2 regions of the Hathewaya limosa genome follow, and region 2 is predicted to be linked to the other one. Evidence: predicted binding sites of a transcription regulator. Region 2 holds the regulator's gene; the other holds the start of a gene.

Region 1 (8,956 bases), on a different contig from region 2:
ATGGTTAATTCAGGAAAATCATCCCATACTTCTTCTAAAATAGTTTTATTAAGATTTAAATTAGATTGTTCCTGATCATAATATCCTATTTCTACATTTCTTCCTAAACATTTTGTTCCACCATCAGCTTTTATAAAGTCCATAATTATTTTAAATAAAGTAGTCTTACCTCTACCATTTTCACCAATAAGTGCAAGTTTTTCTTCCCTATTAATTTTTAAATTTAAATTTGTAAATAAAGTTTTTTCTCCAAAACTTTTAGAAAGTTTATCTACAATCAAAACATCATTTCCACTTGTAAGATCTGTTTTAAAAGTAAATGGTTTTAATTTCGTTTCTTTATCAGGAGCATCTATTCTTTCAATTTTATCTAAAGCTTTTTGTCTGCTTTCAGCGGCTCTAACACTTTTTTCTCTGTTAAAAGACTTATAACGTTTTATAATTTCTTCTTGTCTTTTAATTTCTTCCTGTTGTTGTTCAAAAGCTTTTTGTTGAATTTCAAAGTTCTTTTTTCTAAGTTCTATAAACTTAGTATAATTTCCATTGTAGTCTTGGATTTTTCCATTAATAAGTTCTAAAGTTCTATTTGTTATAGCATCTAGGAAAAATCTATCATGGGATATTACGATAATGGTTCCTTTATAAGATTTTAAGTATTCTTCTAACCATTCTATAGCATCAAGATCTAAATGGTTTGTAGGTTCATCTAATAATAAAATTTCTGGATTGGTAAGTAATAGCTTGCACAGAGCAACACGTGTTTTTTGCCCACCACTTAAAATGTTAATTTTTTTATTAAAATCATTTTCTACAAAACCTAATCCATATAGAACTTTATATATTTCAGCTTTATATGTATATCCGCCCTTTATATCATAAGTTTCTTGTGCTGTAGTATAAGTTTTAATTAAGTTATTATAATGGTTTTCATCTACTTCATCGTAAGGAGAATTTAATTCTTCTTCTAACTTTTTTAACTTGTCTTCTAATTTAATTAAAGAATCGAATACCCTTAACATTTCTTCAAAAATAGTATTTTCAGATTCTAGTGAAAGATGCTGAGACAAATAACCTAATTGTTTACTTTTATCTATAAATATTTCACCATTATCTGGTTCAAGAGAATGTGTCAAAATTTTAAATAAAGTAGATTTACCAGCACCATTAGAACCAACTAAACCTAGTTTATCACCTTCATTTATACTAAATGTAACACTTTTTAAAATCACATCTATACCGTAACTTTTACTAATTTCTTTGCAACTAAGTACAATCATTTTATTCACCTTCATTCTATTAACATATATAATATTATATCTAACTCTTCAGTTTTAGTCACTAAGAATTAGTTAACATACATAATTATGCATAATTAGTATATATAATTATAAGATGTTTATTATATAACTATATATATAGGAAATAAAGGTTACAATGTGTTAAAATTTACATTACAGTATATTATAACACTTGACAATAACTCCAATTAGATAATAATATTATAGTAATTGTGTTGTTAATAAATTATTTTATAATGGTTTAAGGGAGGTGTTCGCGTGGAAAGGAAAAAAGCTAATATATCTATGGCTGTTATTAAAAGATTACCTAAATATCATAGATATTTAAATGAATTGTTAAATAACGAAGTAGATAGAATTTCATCAAAAGAATTAAGCGAAAAAATTGGTTTCACAGCGTCACAAATTAGACAAGATTTAAATTGTTTTGGGGATTTTGGTCAACAAGGATATGGGTATAATGTAAAAGACTTATATGAAGAAATAAGTAAAATTTTAGGCTTAAAACAAGTATATAATATGGTTTTAATTGGTTCAGGTAATATAGGTCAGGCAGTTGCGAATTATGATAATTTTCAAAAAATGGGATTTAGAATAGGAGCTATCTTTGATAGAAATCCGAAACTTATAGGATTGAAGATAAGAGATATAGAAGTGCAAGATATAGATTCTTTAACTCATTACTTAAAAGAAAATCCTACAGAAATAGGAATTATATGTGTAAACAGAGAAAGCGCACAAGGAATTTGTGAGTTACTTGTAAACTGTGGCATAAAAGGTATTTGGAATTTTGCACCAGTAGACCTTAAGGTACCTGAAGATGTAGTTGTAGAAAATGTTCATTTAAGTGAAAGTTTACTTACATTGACATGTTTATTAAATGATTGTGAAGATTCCCAGTAAATTAAATAAAAATCTTTAGTAAAATTCATGGGAATTTTCTAAAGATTTATTTTGAATTTTTATACTCATTATTGACTAAATATTTATAAGATTATAAAATGAGTATAAAAGGTGAAATATATAACAATTTTAAATTTTATAATGAGAGTGAATGAAGGTTGTTGGAGATACTCCTTTTGGAGTAACCGAAGAAGAAACGAATAATAAGTCGCTATAGATTATTCAGAAACTTTCAGGTTATTGAACAATAACTGGACACCGCCCTGGAGAGAACCATAATTGGTCATCGAAGAAGAAACTTAATTTTTTTATAAAAGATTTAAGGAAGCTTTCAGATAAAAGGACAGGGATAAGTAGCGTAAAATATCGTTATTTATTTCCTAATATTAATATATTAATATTAGTTATTTTTCTAATTAAGTATTTAGAAAATCTTTATAATTTTAATATTATGTTGATTTAAAATCTAATCAATGGTTATAATTTTTACTAAAAAACTTAGGTGTGGAGGAATGAAAATGTTTAAAATTGTTGCAAGAAAACAATTAGCTCCTCAGATCTTTTTAATGGATGTTGAGGCTCCAAAAGTAGCAAAATCAGCTTTGCCAGGTCAATTTGTTATAGTTAAAATGGATGAAAAAGGTGAAAGAATACCTTTAACAATTTGTGATTATAATTCTGAAAAAGGTACAGTGACTATTGTAGTACAAGCAATAGGATGTTCAACTAAGAGAATGATGGATTATAAAGAAGGAGATTACTTTGAAGATTTTGTTGGTCCACTTGGACAAGCATCTGAATTTATAAGTGAAGATATAGAAGAATTAAAAAATAAAAAAATATTATTTGTAGCAGGTGGATTAGGAACAGCACCAGTGTATCCACAAGTTAAATGGTTACATGAACATGGAGTAGAGGCAGATGTTATTATAGGCGCTAAAAATAAAGAGCTATTAATAATGGAAGAAGAAATGAAAGCAGTAGCAGGAAACGTATATCCAGCAACAGATGATGGATCATATGGATTTAAAGGGCTAGTAACTAATTTAATAGAAGAATTGGTTAATAATCAAGGGAAAAAATATGATGTAGTTGTAGCAATAGGACCTATGATTATGATGAAATTTGTATGCCTAACTACAGAAAAGTTAGGAATAAAAACTATAGTAAGTTTAAATCCAATTATGGTTGATGGAACTGGCATGTGTGGAGCTTGTAGAGTAACAGTCGATGGGGTAACAAAATTTGCATGTGTAGATGGTCCAGAATTTGATGGTCATAAAGTTAATTTTGATGAAGCAATGAGAAGATCAGCTATGTATAGAGCTGAAGAAAAAGAAGATAATGATGCTTTAAGATCAGGTTGTGGTTTAGGAGGTGCGAAATAATGGCAGTAGATAGAATGAAAAGAATTCCAATTTCAGAACAAGACCCAAAGGAAAGAGCAAGAAATTTTAAAGAAGTATGTTTAGGTTACACTGAAGAAGAGGCTGTAAAAGAAGCTTCTAGATGTTTAAATTGTAAAAAACCAGGATGTGTCACTAAATGTCCTGTAAGTATAGATATTCCAGGATTTATCCAACATGTTAAGAATAGAGAATTTGAAGAAGCAGCTAAGGTGATAGCTAAATATAGTGCATTACCTGCAGTCTGTGGTAGAGTTTGTCCTCAAGAACTACAATGTGAAAGTAAATGTGTACTAGGTATAAAAGGTGAAGCGATTGCTATAGGAAAACTTGAAAGATTCGTAGCAGATTGGACAAGAGAACATAATGTTGATATTAGTGAAACAAAAGAGAAAAATGGTAAAAAGGTAGCTGTTATAGGAAGTGGTCCTTCAGGATTGACTTGTGCAGGTGAACTTGCTAAAGAAGGATATGATGTAACAATATTTGAAGCACTTCATGAAGCAGGTGGAGTTTTAGTTTATGGTATTCCAGAATTTAGATTACCAAAAGATACAGTTGTTAAGCATGAAGTAGAAAATGTTAAAAAATTAGGTGTTAAGATAGAGACAAATGTTATAATAGGTAAAACTATTACAATAGATGAATTGTTAGAAGATGAAGGATTTAATGCTGTATTTGTTGGTTCTGGTGCAGGTCTTCCAAAATTTATGGGTATCCCTGGAGAAAATTTAAATGGAGTATTCTCAGCCAATGAATACTTAACAAGAACAAACTTAATGAAGGCATTTAAAGAGGGATATGATACACCAATAAAAGTAGGAAATAAGGTAGCAGTTGTTGGTGGTGGTAATGTTGCAATGGATGCTGTAAGAACAGCATTAAGATTGGGTGCAGATGAAGCACATATAGTTTATAGAAGATCAGAAGCTGAATTACCAGCGAGGGTTGAAGAAGTTCATCATGCTAAGGAAGAAGGCGTTACATTTGACCTTTTAGTTAATCCAAAGGAAATCATTAGTGATGAAAATGGTTGGGTTAAAGGAATGAAATGTGTAAGAATGGAACTTGGAGAAGCTGATGAATCTGGAAGAAGAAAACCAGTAGAAATTCCTAATTCTGAGTTTATTTTAGATGTAGATACTGTAATTATGTCTTTAGGTACATCACCAAATCCATTAATTCCAGCTACTACAAAAGGTCTTGATATTAATAAAAGAAAATGTATAGTTGCTAATGAAGAAACTGGATTGACTTCAAGAGAAAAAGTATTTGCTGGTGGAGATGCTGTTACAGGTGCGGCAACAGTTATATTGGCAATGGAAGCCGGTAAGAAAGCAGCGTATGCTATAGATGAGATGTTAAGTAAATAAATTTGAGTATTATATTTATAAAAATAGTTATCCTTAAAAATTTAAGGATAACTATTTTTGTTTAAATAGAGAATTTTTTTGTGTAAAGGGATAAAATATAAGTAAATACAAGGTGAAAAATAGTTATATTAGGAGAGAGGATAAATGTATAGAGATTATGAATCAGTAGAAGTAATAGAAAATGGAGTAATAGTTAAAGAAATAAAAAATTTTGATCTACATAATGTTTTTGAGTGTGGTCAATGTTTTAGGTGGAACAAAACTGAAAGTGGAAGTTATATTGGAGTTGCCTTTGAAAAAGTTATAGAAGTGGATAAAAAAGACAATAATATGCTTATTTATAATACAAATTTAAAAGAATTTTATGATATTTGGGAAGAATATTTTGATTTAAAAAATGATTACGGAAAGATAAAAGATATATTAAGAGAAGATCCTATTTTAAAAGAAGGAATTAAATTTGGAGAAGGAATAAGAATTTTAAAACAAGAACCTTTTGAAATAACACTATCCTTTATAATATCTGCCAATAATAGAATATCTATGATAAAAAAAGCAATAAGCAATATAAGTGAGAAGTGGGGTGAAAAATTAGAATATAAAGAGAAAACCTATTATACGTTTCCTAGTCTTGAAAGCTTAAGTATTGCTACTACAGAAGAATTAGAGGGGTGTAGTACAGGATTTAGAGCTAAGTATTTAAAAGATACTATAAATAAAATATATACTGGTGAAATGAATTTAGAAGAAATTAAAGAAATGAATGATGATGAATGTCATAAAAAAATGCAAGAGTTTAACGGTGTAGGTCCCAAAGTTTCTGATTGTATTATACTTTTTTCTATGCAGAAATATTCTGCATTTCCAGTTGATGTATGGGTAAAAAGGGCTATGCAATACTTTTACCTAGCCCCAGAAGTATCTTTGCCTAAAATTCGAATATTTGCAAGAGAAAAGTTTGGAGAACTTTCTGGATTTGCACAACAATATTTATTTTATTATGCAAGAGAAAATAAAATTAATATTTAATAAATAAGAAATTTTACTTTCATTTTTTTTGATTTTTTTTTAAACTCATAGAGTAAATCATAAAAAATAATAAAGAATATAATAAAAAAATTGATAATATAAAAATTCCTTCATGAAAGAAAAAAGTTTCAGGAAGAACATTTATTACGGGATCTTTTATAGGATCAAAAAGCCAGTAGTTATTGTTAAATAGGATTTTATGAAAAATTTTAAAGGTAAAGTTAAAATTAATTAAAATGGGTATAGTTAGAACAAAGGGAATGATCAATGAAATAACGGAAAAATTGCGTATGAATTTGAATTCCTTTTGTTTGTACTTTTTTGCAAAATTATAAATTGTAATTGGAAGAAAAATAAACATACCTAAATTCATATTTTGTATAACATTTCTTACTTCAAAAAAATGAGTGGTTCCTTCTTGTGAAGATATAAAATAAGGCATTTTAAAATTATATGTAGTACTATATAAAAAATTTATTAGATAGTTATAATTATGTTTTAATTGTTCATAGGATAAAGAAGATAAATTTTCAAGATTTAAAAATTTAATATCAAAATAATATATGTTTTTAAAAAGTAATGTAATATTTATACTAAAAGTTATAAGACAGTATATAAAAGATGAATAAAAAATAATATTTCTAATAGTAAATATTTTATTAATTGATAATTTAGAATTAGTCATTGTAAGTACCTCGTAAAAGTATGATTATTAATAAAGTTGAGTTAATTTTGTCTTTTTATTATATTATAATCATTTTAAATAGAATAAAAAGACAAAAATATCTTATATTCCATTTAAAAATAGTATATAATAGTAAAATAAAGAAATATTAAGATTTATACTTATAAATTTAAATATTGATAAAAAATTATTGATAACGGTCTATTTTAAAACAGTATCATAGTTGATATTAATATTAGTATTAATTACTATAATAATTGTATTAGCACTCTAAATCAATGAGTGCTAACAAAGAGATACTAATAAAAATTACTAAGTTATAAATATAAATATAAACGATTTGATTAAGGAGGGTTTAAAATGAGTATAAGACCACTTGGTGACAGAGTTGTTATTAAAAGATTAGAAGCAGAGGAAACTACTAAAAGCGGTATTGTTTTAACAGGGGCTTCAAAAGAAAAACCTCAAGAAGCTGAAGTAATAGCAGTAGGACCTGGCGGAATAGTAGATGGTAAAGAAGTTAAAATGGAATTAAAAGTTGGAGATAAAGTATTATTCTCCAAATATTCAGGAAATGAAATTAAATTTGAAGGTCAAGAATATATAATTATAAGTCAATCAGAAATATTAGCAGTAGTAGAATAATAGAATTAATCCTAAAAAGTTTAATAAATAGGAGGTTTTGATAATGGCAAAGACAATATTATTTAATGAAGAAGCTAGAAGATCAATGCAAAAAGGTGTTGATAAATTAGCTAATACTGTAAAGGTAACACTTGGACCAAAAGGAAGAAACGTAGTTTTAGATAAAAAATTTGGAGCACCACTAATTACTAATGATGGTGTAAGTATAGCTAGAGAAATAGAATTAGAGGATCCATATGAAAATATGGGAGCTCAACTTGTTAAAGAAGTTGCAACAAAAACTAATGATGTAGCAGGGGATGGTACTACAACAGCTACTTTATTAGCACAAGCTATTATAAGAGAAGGTCTAAAAAATGTAACAGCTGGTGCAAATCCAATGCTAATAAGAGAAGGTATAAAAATGGCAGTTGATACGACTGTTGAAGAAATTAAAAAATTATCTAAACCAGTTAATGGTAAAGAAGATATAGCAAGAGTTGCAGCTATTTCAGCAGCAGACGAAGAAATAGGTAAATTAATTGCTGATGCTATGGAAAGAGTAGGCAATGAAGGTGTTATAAGCATAGAAGAATCAAAGACTATGGGAACTGAATTAAGTGTTGTTGAAGGTATGCAATTTGATAGAGGATACTTAAGTCCATATATGGCTACAGATACTGAAAAGATGGAAGCTATTCTTGAAGATGCATATATATTAATTACAGATAAAAAAGTTTCTAATATTCAAGAATTATTACCAATTTTAGAACAAATAGTTCAACAAGGAAAGAAACTTCTTATAATTGCTGATGATGTTGAAGGTGAAGCTTTAGCAACATTAGTTGTAAATAGATTAAGAGGAACATTTACTTGTGTAGCTGTTAAAGCTCCAGGATTCGGTGATAGAAGAAAAGAAATGTTAAATGATATAGCTATCCTAACAGGTGGAGAAGTAGTTTCAGAAGATTTAGGAAGAGATTTAAAAGATGTAACTATAGATATGTTAGGAAGAGCTGAAAGTATTAAAGTATCTAAAGATACTACTACTATCGTAAATGGTAAAGGAAGTAAAGAAGAAATCAAAAATAGAGTTACTCAATTAAGAGCTCAAATCGAAGAAACAACATCTGATTTCGATAGAGAAAAATTACAAGAAAGACTTGCTAAATTAGCAGGTGGTGTAGCTGTAATTAAAGTTGGTGCTGCTACTGAAACAGAACTAAAAGAAAGAAAACTTAGAATTGAAGATGCTTTAGCAGCTACAAGAGCGGCAGTAGAAGAAGGTATTGTTCCAGGTGGTGGAACAGCATATGTTAATGCTATAAATCAAGTATCAAAATTAACTCACAAAAACAGTGATGTTCAAGTTGGTATAAATATTATAGTAAGAGCATTAGAAGAACCAGTTAGACAAATAGCTAAGAATGCTGGATTAGAAGGTTCAGTAATAATAGATAAAGTTAAAGCAAGTAATGAAGGCGTAGGATTTGATGCTTATAATGAAGAGTACGTAGATATGATAAAATCAGGTATTGTTGATCCAACTAAGGTTACAAGATCAGCATTACAAAATGCTTCTTCAGTAGCTTCAACATTCTTAACAACAGAAGCTGCAGTAGTTGATATTCCAGAAAA
Region 2 (8,956 bases):
TTCGAGAAATTGCGTAATAGTTCATATTAACACAGGTTATTATAGCATTTTTTTTTGATTACTTCAAGTATTAATTAAACTATTAATTAAAAATATTAATATAGAATACTAATGCTTTTTTAGGAAAACCTAATTTTAATAGAAATAAATTATATTAAGATTATATCATAGGTATAGGATAAGGAGTGATATTATGTTAAAAAATATAAGAACGGATTTGGCATTAGAGACTCAAGAAATGTATAAAGAGGAAAATAAAAATTATATTCCTGGTACGGAGGTAAAAGAATATAAAGAAGGGGATATTAACATAACCGATGTTAAAGTTATAGATGAAAGAGGGGAAGAAATTATAGGTAAACCTAAAGGTTCCTATATTACTATAGAAATTCCTGAATTTGTTCATTATGATACGGATTCAATGGAGAATGTAAGTAAAGTTTTAGCTAAAACTTTGTCACCATTAATAAAATTAGAAGATAGTATGACAGCATTAGTTGTCGGTCTTGGAAATTGGGATGTAACTCCAGATGCTGTTGGACCAAAAGTAGTGTCAAAACTGATGATAACAAGACACTTAAAAGAATTAGTTCCAGATAGCATTGATGAAGGTATAAGACCGGTATGTGGGATATCACCAGGTGTTCTTGGAACTACAGGTATGGAGACTAGTGAAATTATAAAAGGAGTTGTAGAAAAGGTTAAACCTAATTTAGTTATATGTGTAGATGCATTAGCGTCTAGAAGAATGCAAAGGGTTAATAAAACCATACAAATAAGTTCTACAGGGATATCACCAGGAGCAGGTGTTGGAAATAAGAGAACAGAAATTAGTGAAAGAACTATAGGAATACCTGTTATAGCTGTAGGAATTCCAACTGTAGTAGATGCAGCTACCTTAGCTAATGATACTATTGACATAGTTATAGATCAAATGACTGCAGAAGCTAAAGCAGGTGGTAAATTTTTTGAAATGTTAGGTTCAATAGATAGAGAAGAAAAAGAAAAAATGATTAAGGAAGTATTACACCCTTATGTTGGTGATTTAATGGTAACACCTAAAGAAGTTGATATGGTTATAGAATCTGTAGCTAAAATATTGGCAAATGGAATTAATATAGCACTTCAACCTGCCTTGGATTTAGATGATATAAATAAATATATAAATTAAAAATGGTAAAAATAGTTATAATAATAAATAGCCCTTCATATATTAATAGTGAAATTACTATATATAAGGAGGGCTAAGATGGATAATAATAAGTTCGAAAGTAAGGCACGTTACATAAGGAAAATTTCACAGAATGAAGATGGATGTTTTAAGAATAAAAAGGTATTAAACAAAAGAAAAATAGTATGTTTTTTTATTGTAGCTATAGTTTCCATTACATTTTTGTTGCCACTTAAAATAAATGCTTTTACAGGAGAAAAACACTTAGATTTAGTTTATATAAATTTTATGAAGTTTACTTTCCCAAATATAAAGTTAGTAAGTAGTAAAGAAACAGGTGGGATCATGGAACTTTTATGGGATTTCAAAAATAAAGGAAAACAAGAAATATTAAAAAATGAAGTTAGTTTTCTAAAAAATCAAGAACAAAAAGTAAGTTCTGAGGTATTTAATAATTGCAATGATACTAAAACTAAGGATGAAAAAAGTTCTAATAAAGATAATGAATTTTTTAATCTAAAGGAAGACTCTATACACAAATTTAAAGATAACATAAAAGATAAAGAAATTATAACTAATGAGGGAAAAGATTTCAAAAACTCTCCCTATAGAAATAAAGCAAAAAGTAGTAAGCCACAAATACTAATATATCATACGCATACACATGAGGGATTTGCACCAGGAAAAGCTAGAACTGATGATTTTAAGTATAGTATAGGTGCGGCAGGTGATGTTTTAACAGAAACTTTAGAAAAGGATTTTAATGTAAATGTAATACATGATAAGACAGTTCATGATAATAACTATTCAGTTTGCTATCCTAAATCAGGACAAACCCTAGATAAATATTTAAAAACTTATGGCGACTTTGATTTAATTATAGATTTGCATAGAGATAGTTTGGGTTCTCCATCAGCTAAAAAAGCTGTAACATGTAAAATAAATGGGGAAAATGCAGCTAGATTTGCTTTTGTAATGACTACTACTAATCCATATTATAAGCACCAGAAAAAAATAGTAGATAAGATGTTAGATATTACTAATAAAAATTATCCAGGATTAGTTAGAGGAAATGCTATATTTAGTTATAAAAGGGGTATAAATTATTATTATAGTCAAAATAAAAATAGACATGCTATTCTTATAGAAATGGGTACTAACTTTAATACAATTGATGAAGCTAAAACAACATGCAAATATTTAGGCAGAGTTATGGCAGAGTATTTAAAAACTAAAAATGAATAAAATTAACAAAAAAAGTACATCCTTATAAAAGGAGGTGCTTTTTTTGTTAAAGAAAAAATATAAATTAATTACAATAGTTATGGTTTTAGTAATTTTCTTTACTGGATTTTTAACAGTAAATAAAGAGATAACAAAAACTTTAGGAGAAAATAATTTAGCTCCTATAAAGGTGTATTATATAGATAGTCCCTTTAATTTGAAAATAGAATTAAAGAAATATAGAATAGAGATAAGTAAAAATGCATTAAGGAATGTTTTTGCCAAAATTCACAAAACCTTTGAATAATTAGGGTAAGAGATATAAACGTATTGACAAATACTCTCCAGTTTATGATATAATTTTAACTGTTAATTCTAAAGAAAAAGCCTTATTTTACATAAAAGGTTTTAAATTTCTTATTGGGGGTAAAAATATGCAAAAAAACAGACAGAAATATATAAGAAATTTCTGCATAGTAGCTCACATAGATCATGGTAAATCAACATTAGCAGATAGATTGTTGGAATACACAGGAACTCTTACAGCAAGAGAAATGGATGAACAAGTTTTAGATAATATGGAACTTGAAAGAGAAAGAGGAATAACTATAAAGTCACAGGCAGCTAGACTTAAATATAAGGCTAAAAATGGAGAAGAGTACATATTAAACCTTATAGATACTCCAGGGCATGTAGATTTTAACTATGAAGTTTCAAGAAGTTTAGCAGCGTGTGAAGGTGCAGTACTAGTTGTAGATGCTACACAGGGAATACAAGCTCAAACTTTGGCCAATTGTTATCTAGCTGTAGATAATGATCTTGAAATTGCTCCAGTTATTAATAAAATTGATCTTCCAAGTGCTAGACCAGATGAAATTAAACAAGAAATAGAAGATGTTATAGGTATAGAAGCATCTGATGCACCTTTAATTTCAGCCAAAACAGGTTTAAACATTCAGGATGTATTGGAATGTGTTATAGAAAAGATACCATGTCCTAATGGAAATGAAGAAGGATCTTTAAAAGCATTAATTTTTGATTCTTACTATGATAGTTATAAAGGTGTAGTATCTTACGTTAGAATTAAAGACGGATCTGTTAAAAAAGGTTCTAAAATTAAGTTAATGGCTACTGGAAAAACTTATGATGTAGTAGAGGTTGGTGTTTTTGAACCTAATTATGTAGCAGTAGATGAACTTAGTGCAGGAGATGTTGGTTATATTTGTGCATCTATTAAAAATGTTAGGGATGCCAGGGTTGGTGATACTATAACAGATGCTAAAAATCCAACTAAAGAGGTACTAGAAGGATATAGACCAGCAATACCTATGGTATACAGTGGAGTTTATCCTGTAGATGGTGCAAAATATGATGAATTAAAAGAAGCTTTAGAAAAACTTCAGTTAAATGATGCTGCATTGGCATTCGAACCTGAAACATCCGTAGCTTTAGGATTTGGATTTAGATGTGGATTTTTAGGATTGCTTCATATGGAGATAATTCAAGAAAGAATAGAAAGAGAATTCGATATAGATATTATAACTACAGCACCATCAGTTATATATAAAGTTTATAAAACAGATGGAAGCGAACTTGCTATTACAAATCCAACAAATATGCCAGATCCAGCAGAAATCAGAAAAATGGAAGAACCTATAGTTAGAGCATCTGTTATAACACCATCAGATTATGTAGGTGCTATTATGGATCTTTGTCAAGATAGAAGAGGAATCTTTATTGATATGCAATATATTGAAACAACAAGAGTAGTTTTAAACTATGATATACCTTTAAATGAAATTATATATGATTTCTTTGATTGCTTAAAATCTAGGACAAAAGGATATGCCTCTTTTGATTATGAACTTAGAGGATATAAAGAAACTAAACTTGTAAAACTTGACATTCTTTTAAATAAAGAAAAAGTTGATGCATTATCATTAATCGTTCCAGAAGAGAGAGCATATGCAAGAGGAAGAATGATTGCAGAAAAATTAAAAGATTTAATTCCTAGACAATTATTTGAAATTCCTATTCAGGCTACTGTAGGAAGTAAAATTATAGCTAGAGAAACTATAAAGGCTATGAGAAAAGATGTACTTGCAAAATGTTATGGTGGAGACATTTCAAGAAAGAGAAAACTTCTTGAAAAGCAGAAAAAAGGTAAAAAGAGAATGAGACAATTAGGAAGTGTAGATGTTCCACAAGAAGCATTTATGGCAGTATTAAAAACTGATGATTAAGAATTAAAGGAGAAATTAATATGAAGGAAAAATCACTATATATTCATATACCTTTTTGTAAACAGAAATGCCTATATTGTGATTTTACGTCCTTTGTCCATAGGGAAGAGTTTATGGATGATTACATTGAAGCTCTTTCTTCTGAATTACTTTTATACAAAGACAATATATTTAAAACAGTTTATATAGGTGGGGGAACTCCCACCTTTTTAAATATAAAAAATTTGAATAAACTAAGTAAAGTAATAGGAAAATTAAAATTGACAGAGGATGTAGAATTTTCTTGTGAAGGTAACCCAGGTACTTTTACAGAGGAAAAACTTAGAATTTTGAAAGCAATGGGTGTAAATAGATTAAGTATAGGCCTTCAAAGTTTTGATAATGGACTCTTAAAAATCTTAGGTAGAATTCATGATGCAGATGAGTTTTTGAAGTCTTTCAATATGGCAAGAAATGAAGGATTTAATAATATAAATATAGATATAATGTTTGGACTGCCTAATCAAAAAATAGATGATTTAAAGGATACTTTGGAAAAGGTTATCAAATTGAATCCAGAGCATATTTCAGCATATAGTTTGATTGTAGAAGAAGGTACACCCTTTTATAAATTATATGAAGATAGAAAATCTCTGCCTACGGAAGAAGAAGAAAGGGAAATGTATAATTATATTTTAGAAAGTTTAAAGAAAAATTCTTATTTTCAGTATGAAATTTCGAATTTTTCTAAACCTAATAAGGAATGTTTGCATAATATAGTATATTGGGATTTAAAGGAATATGTAGGATGTGGACTTGGAGCACATTCATTTTTAAATCAAACTAGAAGAGAGAACACTCATAATATTAAAGAGTATATGGAATGTTTAAGACAAAATAGGTATCCTATTATAGAAGAACATAAAAATACTAAAAAAGATTCTATGGAAGAGTTTATGTTTATGGGACTTAGAAAAATAAAAGGTGTTAATAAAGAAAAGTTTTATGAGAATTTTAAGATGTATATAGAAGATGTATATAAGGAAGTTATTGATAAATATAAAAGATTAAATTTATTAGAAGAAGATAAACAATATTTAAGATTAACTAAGAGAGGCATTGAATTATCTAATGTGGTAATGGCCGATTTTATTTTGGATTAATAGGTTGAGAAGTAAACAAGAGAAATAAGTAGTAAATAGAAGAAAAGTCAAGATAAAATTGAATTTATACTTTAATTATAACATAAGGTACATTTAAGAGGTTTGACAAATACTTTTTATGATGTTATTTTTAAAACATAGTCATTAGCACTCAATGATGATGAGTGCTAATAAAGAGGTGATAGTCATGGATGATAGGAAAATAAAAATTCTTGAAGCCATAATTAGAGATTACGTTCAAACAGGTGAACCTGTTGGGTCTAGAACTATTGCTAAAAAATATGATTTAGGTGTTAGTTCTGCAACTATAAGAAATGAAATGGCTGATTTAGAGGAACTGGGATATTTAGAACAACTTCACAGTTCATCAGGGAGAATTCCATCGGACCGAGGCTATAGGCTATATGTTGATAAATTAATGCAATTAACAGATCTGTCGCAGGAAGAACAATTTTTTATTAAAAATAAATTATTGGGTTCAGCATTATATGAATTAGATAAGGTTGTTAATGAAGCAACAAGAATTTTATCAGAATTAACAAATTTAGCTTGTATAGTAAAAACTCCATCTTTAAAACGGAGTTCCTTAAAGCAGATTCAATTAATTAGCATAGATACTCATACCATACTAGTAGTAATCATAACTAATAATGGAATGATTAAAAATGATGTAATTAAAATTGAGAAACCAATTGAAGAAAACATACTTTTAAAATTAAATAAATTAATTAATTCAAGACTTATTAATTTAAGCGTTGAGGATATAGATTTAGAAGTTATTAATAATCTAAGAGATGATTTAAAAGGGTATGATGATATATTTAATGCATTAATACCTACGCTTTATAAAAGTCTAAAAAATATGGAAACTTCAGAAGTATATGCAGAAGGAACTACTAATATACTTAAATATCCAGAGTATAGTAATATAGAAAAAGCAAGAGAGTTTTTTGAGTTTATTAACAATGAGGAAAATTTAAGACTTATACTTGGAGAGGAAGAAAGCAAAAAAAGTAATGAAGAAGGCATTAAAATTAATATTGGAGTTGAAAATAGCTTAACTAATGCTAGAGAATATAGTATTATAACTGCAATATATGGTTTTAGAGATAAACCTTTAGGTGCCATAGGAGTAATAGGTCCAACAAGAATGAACTATAATAAAGTTATTTCTTCAATAAACAGTTTAATAAAAGAATTAAATTTTAATATATTACAAATATATGGTAAGTAACTTCTTATAGAAAGATATGAATGGGAGGAGTGGCGTTTTGACTAGAAATAACAATGAAGAAAATATAATTAAAGATTCTACTGAACTTAATGAAGAGGTAGAAGAAAAAATAGAAGTAGAAGATGATGACAATAAGGAAAATAGTGACTTACAGGATGAAAAGGTTATAGTATTAGATGAGAAAGAGTTATTACAAAAGCAATTAGATGCTCTTAAAGAGGAAAATGAAACACTAAAAGAAGAAAATAAGCTTTCATCTAATAAATTAAATGCTGTAGAAGAAAAATATACAAATCTTGTTTCAGAGTATGAAAACTATAGAAATAGAACAGCTAAGGAAAAAGAAGAAATATTTAATACTTCATGTGAGAAAATATTAAAAGAGTTTTTACCGGTTCTTGACAATTTGGAAAGAGCTATTGAAGCTGATGGTTCTGTAGATGAGCTTAAACAAGGAATAGAGATGACAATAAAAGGCTTTATTACCGCTCTTGAAAAACTAGAAATAGAAGAAATCTGTACAGATGGTGAATTTAATCCTAATTTGCATAATGCAGTTATGCATTTAGAGGATGATGCCTATGGTAAAAATGAAATAGTTCAAGTATTCCAAAAGGGATATAAAAGAGGAGATAAAGTTTTAAGATATAGCATGGTTCAAGTTGCTAACTAAAAAGTTTTCAACTTATTAAAAATACTTAAATGTAAATAACAAATCATTAAGAATAAATAAAATTTCGTAATATTAGGAGGTACAATATAATGGCTAAAATAATAGGTATTGATTTAGGTACAACAAATTCATGTGTGGCAGTTATGGAAGGAGGAGATCCAGTAGTAATCCCTAGTTCAGAGGGTGCTAGAACAACTCCATCAGTTGTTTCTTTCCAAGCAGATGGATCAAGACTTGTAGGGCAAGTTGCAAAAAGACAGGCAATTACAAATCCAGATAAAACAATAATCTCAATTAAAAGATATATGGGTACAGATCATAAAACAACAATAGATGGAAAAGACTATACTTCACAAGAAATTTCAGCTATGATATTACAAAAATTAAAAGCAGATGCTGAAGCGTATTTAGGAGAAACTGTAACAGAGGCAGTTATTACAGTTCCAGCTTATTTTAATGATAGCCAAAGACAAGCAACTAAAGATGCTGGTAAAATTGCTGGTTTAAATGTAAGAAGAATTATAAATGAGCCAACAGCTGCATCTCTTGCTTATGGATTAGATAAAATGGATTCTAACCAAAAAATCTTAGTTTATGATTTAGGTGGAGGTACTTTTGATGTATCTATACTTGAACTAGGTGACGGTGTATTTGAAGTATTAGCTACTAATGGTGATACTAAATTAGGTGGAGATGACTTTGACCAAAAAGTTATGGACTATATAGCAGAAACATTTAAAGCTGAAAATGGAATAGATTTAAGAAATGATAAAATGGCACTTCAAAGATTAAAAGAAGCTGCAGAAAAAGCTAAAATAGAGTTATCTTCATCAACTCAAACAAATATAAATTTACCATTTATTACAGCTGATGCAACAGGTCCAAAACATATAGATATGGATATTACAAGAGCTAAATTTAATGAATTAACAAGTGATTTAGTTCAAAGAACAATAGAACCAATTAAAAAGGCATTAAGTGACGCAAACTTAAATATTAATGAAGTAGATAAAATTATCTTAGTAGGTGGTTCAACAAGAATTCCAGCAGTTCAAGAAGCAGTTAAAAGCTTTACAGGAAAAGAACCATCAAAAGGAGTAAATCCAGACGAATGTGTTGCATCAGGTGCAGCAATACAAGCAGGTGTACTAACAGGAGAAGTTAAAGATGTATTACTTCTAGATGTTACTCCACTTACATTAGGTATTGAAACTTTAGGTGGAGTTGCTACTCCATTAATTGAAAGAAACTCAACTATACCAGCTAAAA

The links. Region 2 encodes HrcA, which represses chaperone genes, less so after heat shock. Its sites were predicted from a motif close to TGTTAGCACTCNNNNNNNNNGAGTGCTAACA; they were not measured.
Region 1: a site for HrcA is predicted at 6,955-6,985, ahead of groES (co-chaperone GroES). Genes of this name have one in related genera too.

The regions. Positions count from the first base shown of each region.
Region 1 is NZ_JAUSWN010000001.1:163,208-172,163, forward strand. Features, by position in the region: gene QOZ93_RS00740 (ABC-F family ATP-binding cassette domain-containing protein) at 1-1,277, opposite strand, end outside; gene QOZ93_RS00745 (redox-sensing transcriptional repressor Rex) at 1,557-2,201, shown strand; glycine riboswitch at 2,455-2,558, shown strand; gene QOZ93_RS00750 (sulfide/dihydroorotate dehydrogenase-like FAD/NAD-binding protein) at 2,720-3,589, shown strand; gene gltA (NADPH-dependent glutamate synthase) at 3,589-4,980, shown strand; gene QOZ93_RS00760 (DNA-3-methyladenine glycosylase family protein) at 5,125-6,009, shown strand; gene QOZ93_RS14045 (TIGR01906 family membrane protein) at 6,029-6,694, opposite strand; gene groES (co-chaperone GroES) at 7,055-7,339, shown strand; gene groL (chaperonin GroEL) at 7,383-8,956, shown strand, end outside.
Region 2 is NZ_JAUSWN010000004.1:13,932-22,887, forward strand. Features, by position in the region: gene gpr (GPR endopeptidase) at 194-1,171, shown strand; gene QOZ93_RS03110 (stage II sporulation protein P) at 1,250-2,416, shown strand; gene QOZ93_RS03115 (hypothetical protein) at 2,460-2,702, shown strand; gene lepA (translation elongation factor 4) at 2,830-4,638, shown strand; gene hemW (radical SAM family heme chaperone HemW) at 4,659-5,780, shown strand; gene hrcA (heat-inducible transcriptional repressor HrcA) at 5,968-7,014, shown strand; gene grpE (nucleotide exchange factor GrpE) at 7,052-7,687, shown strand; gene dnaK (molecular chaperone DnaK) at 7,777-8,956, shown strand, end outside.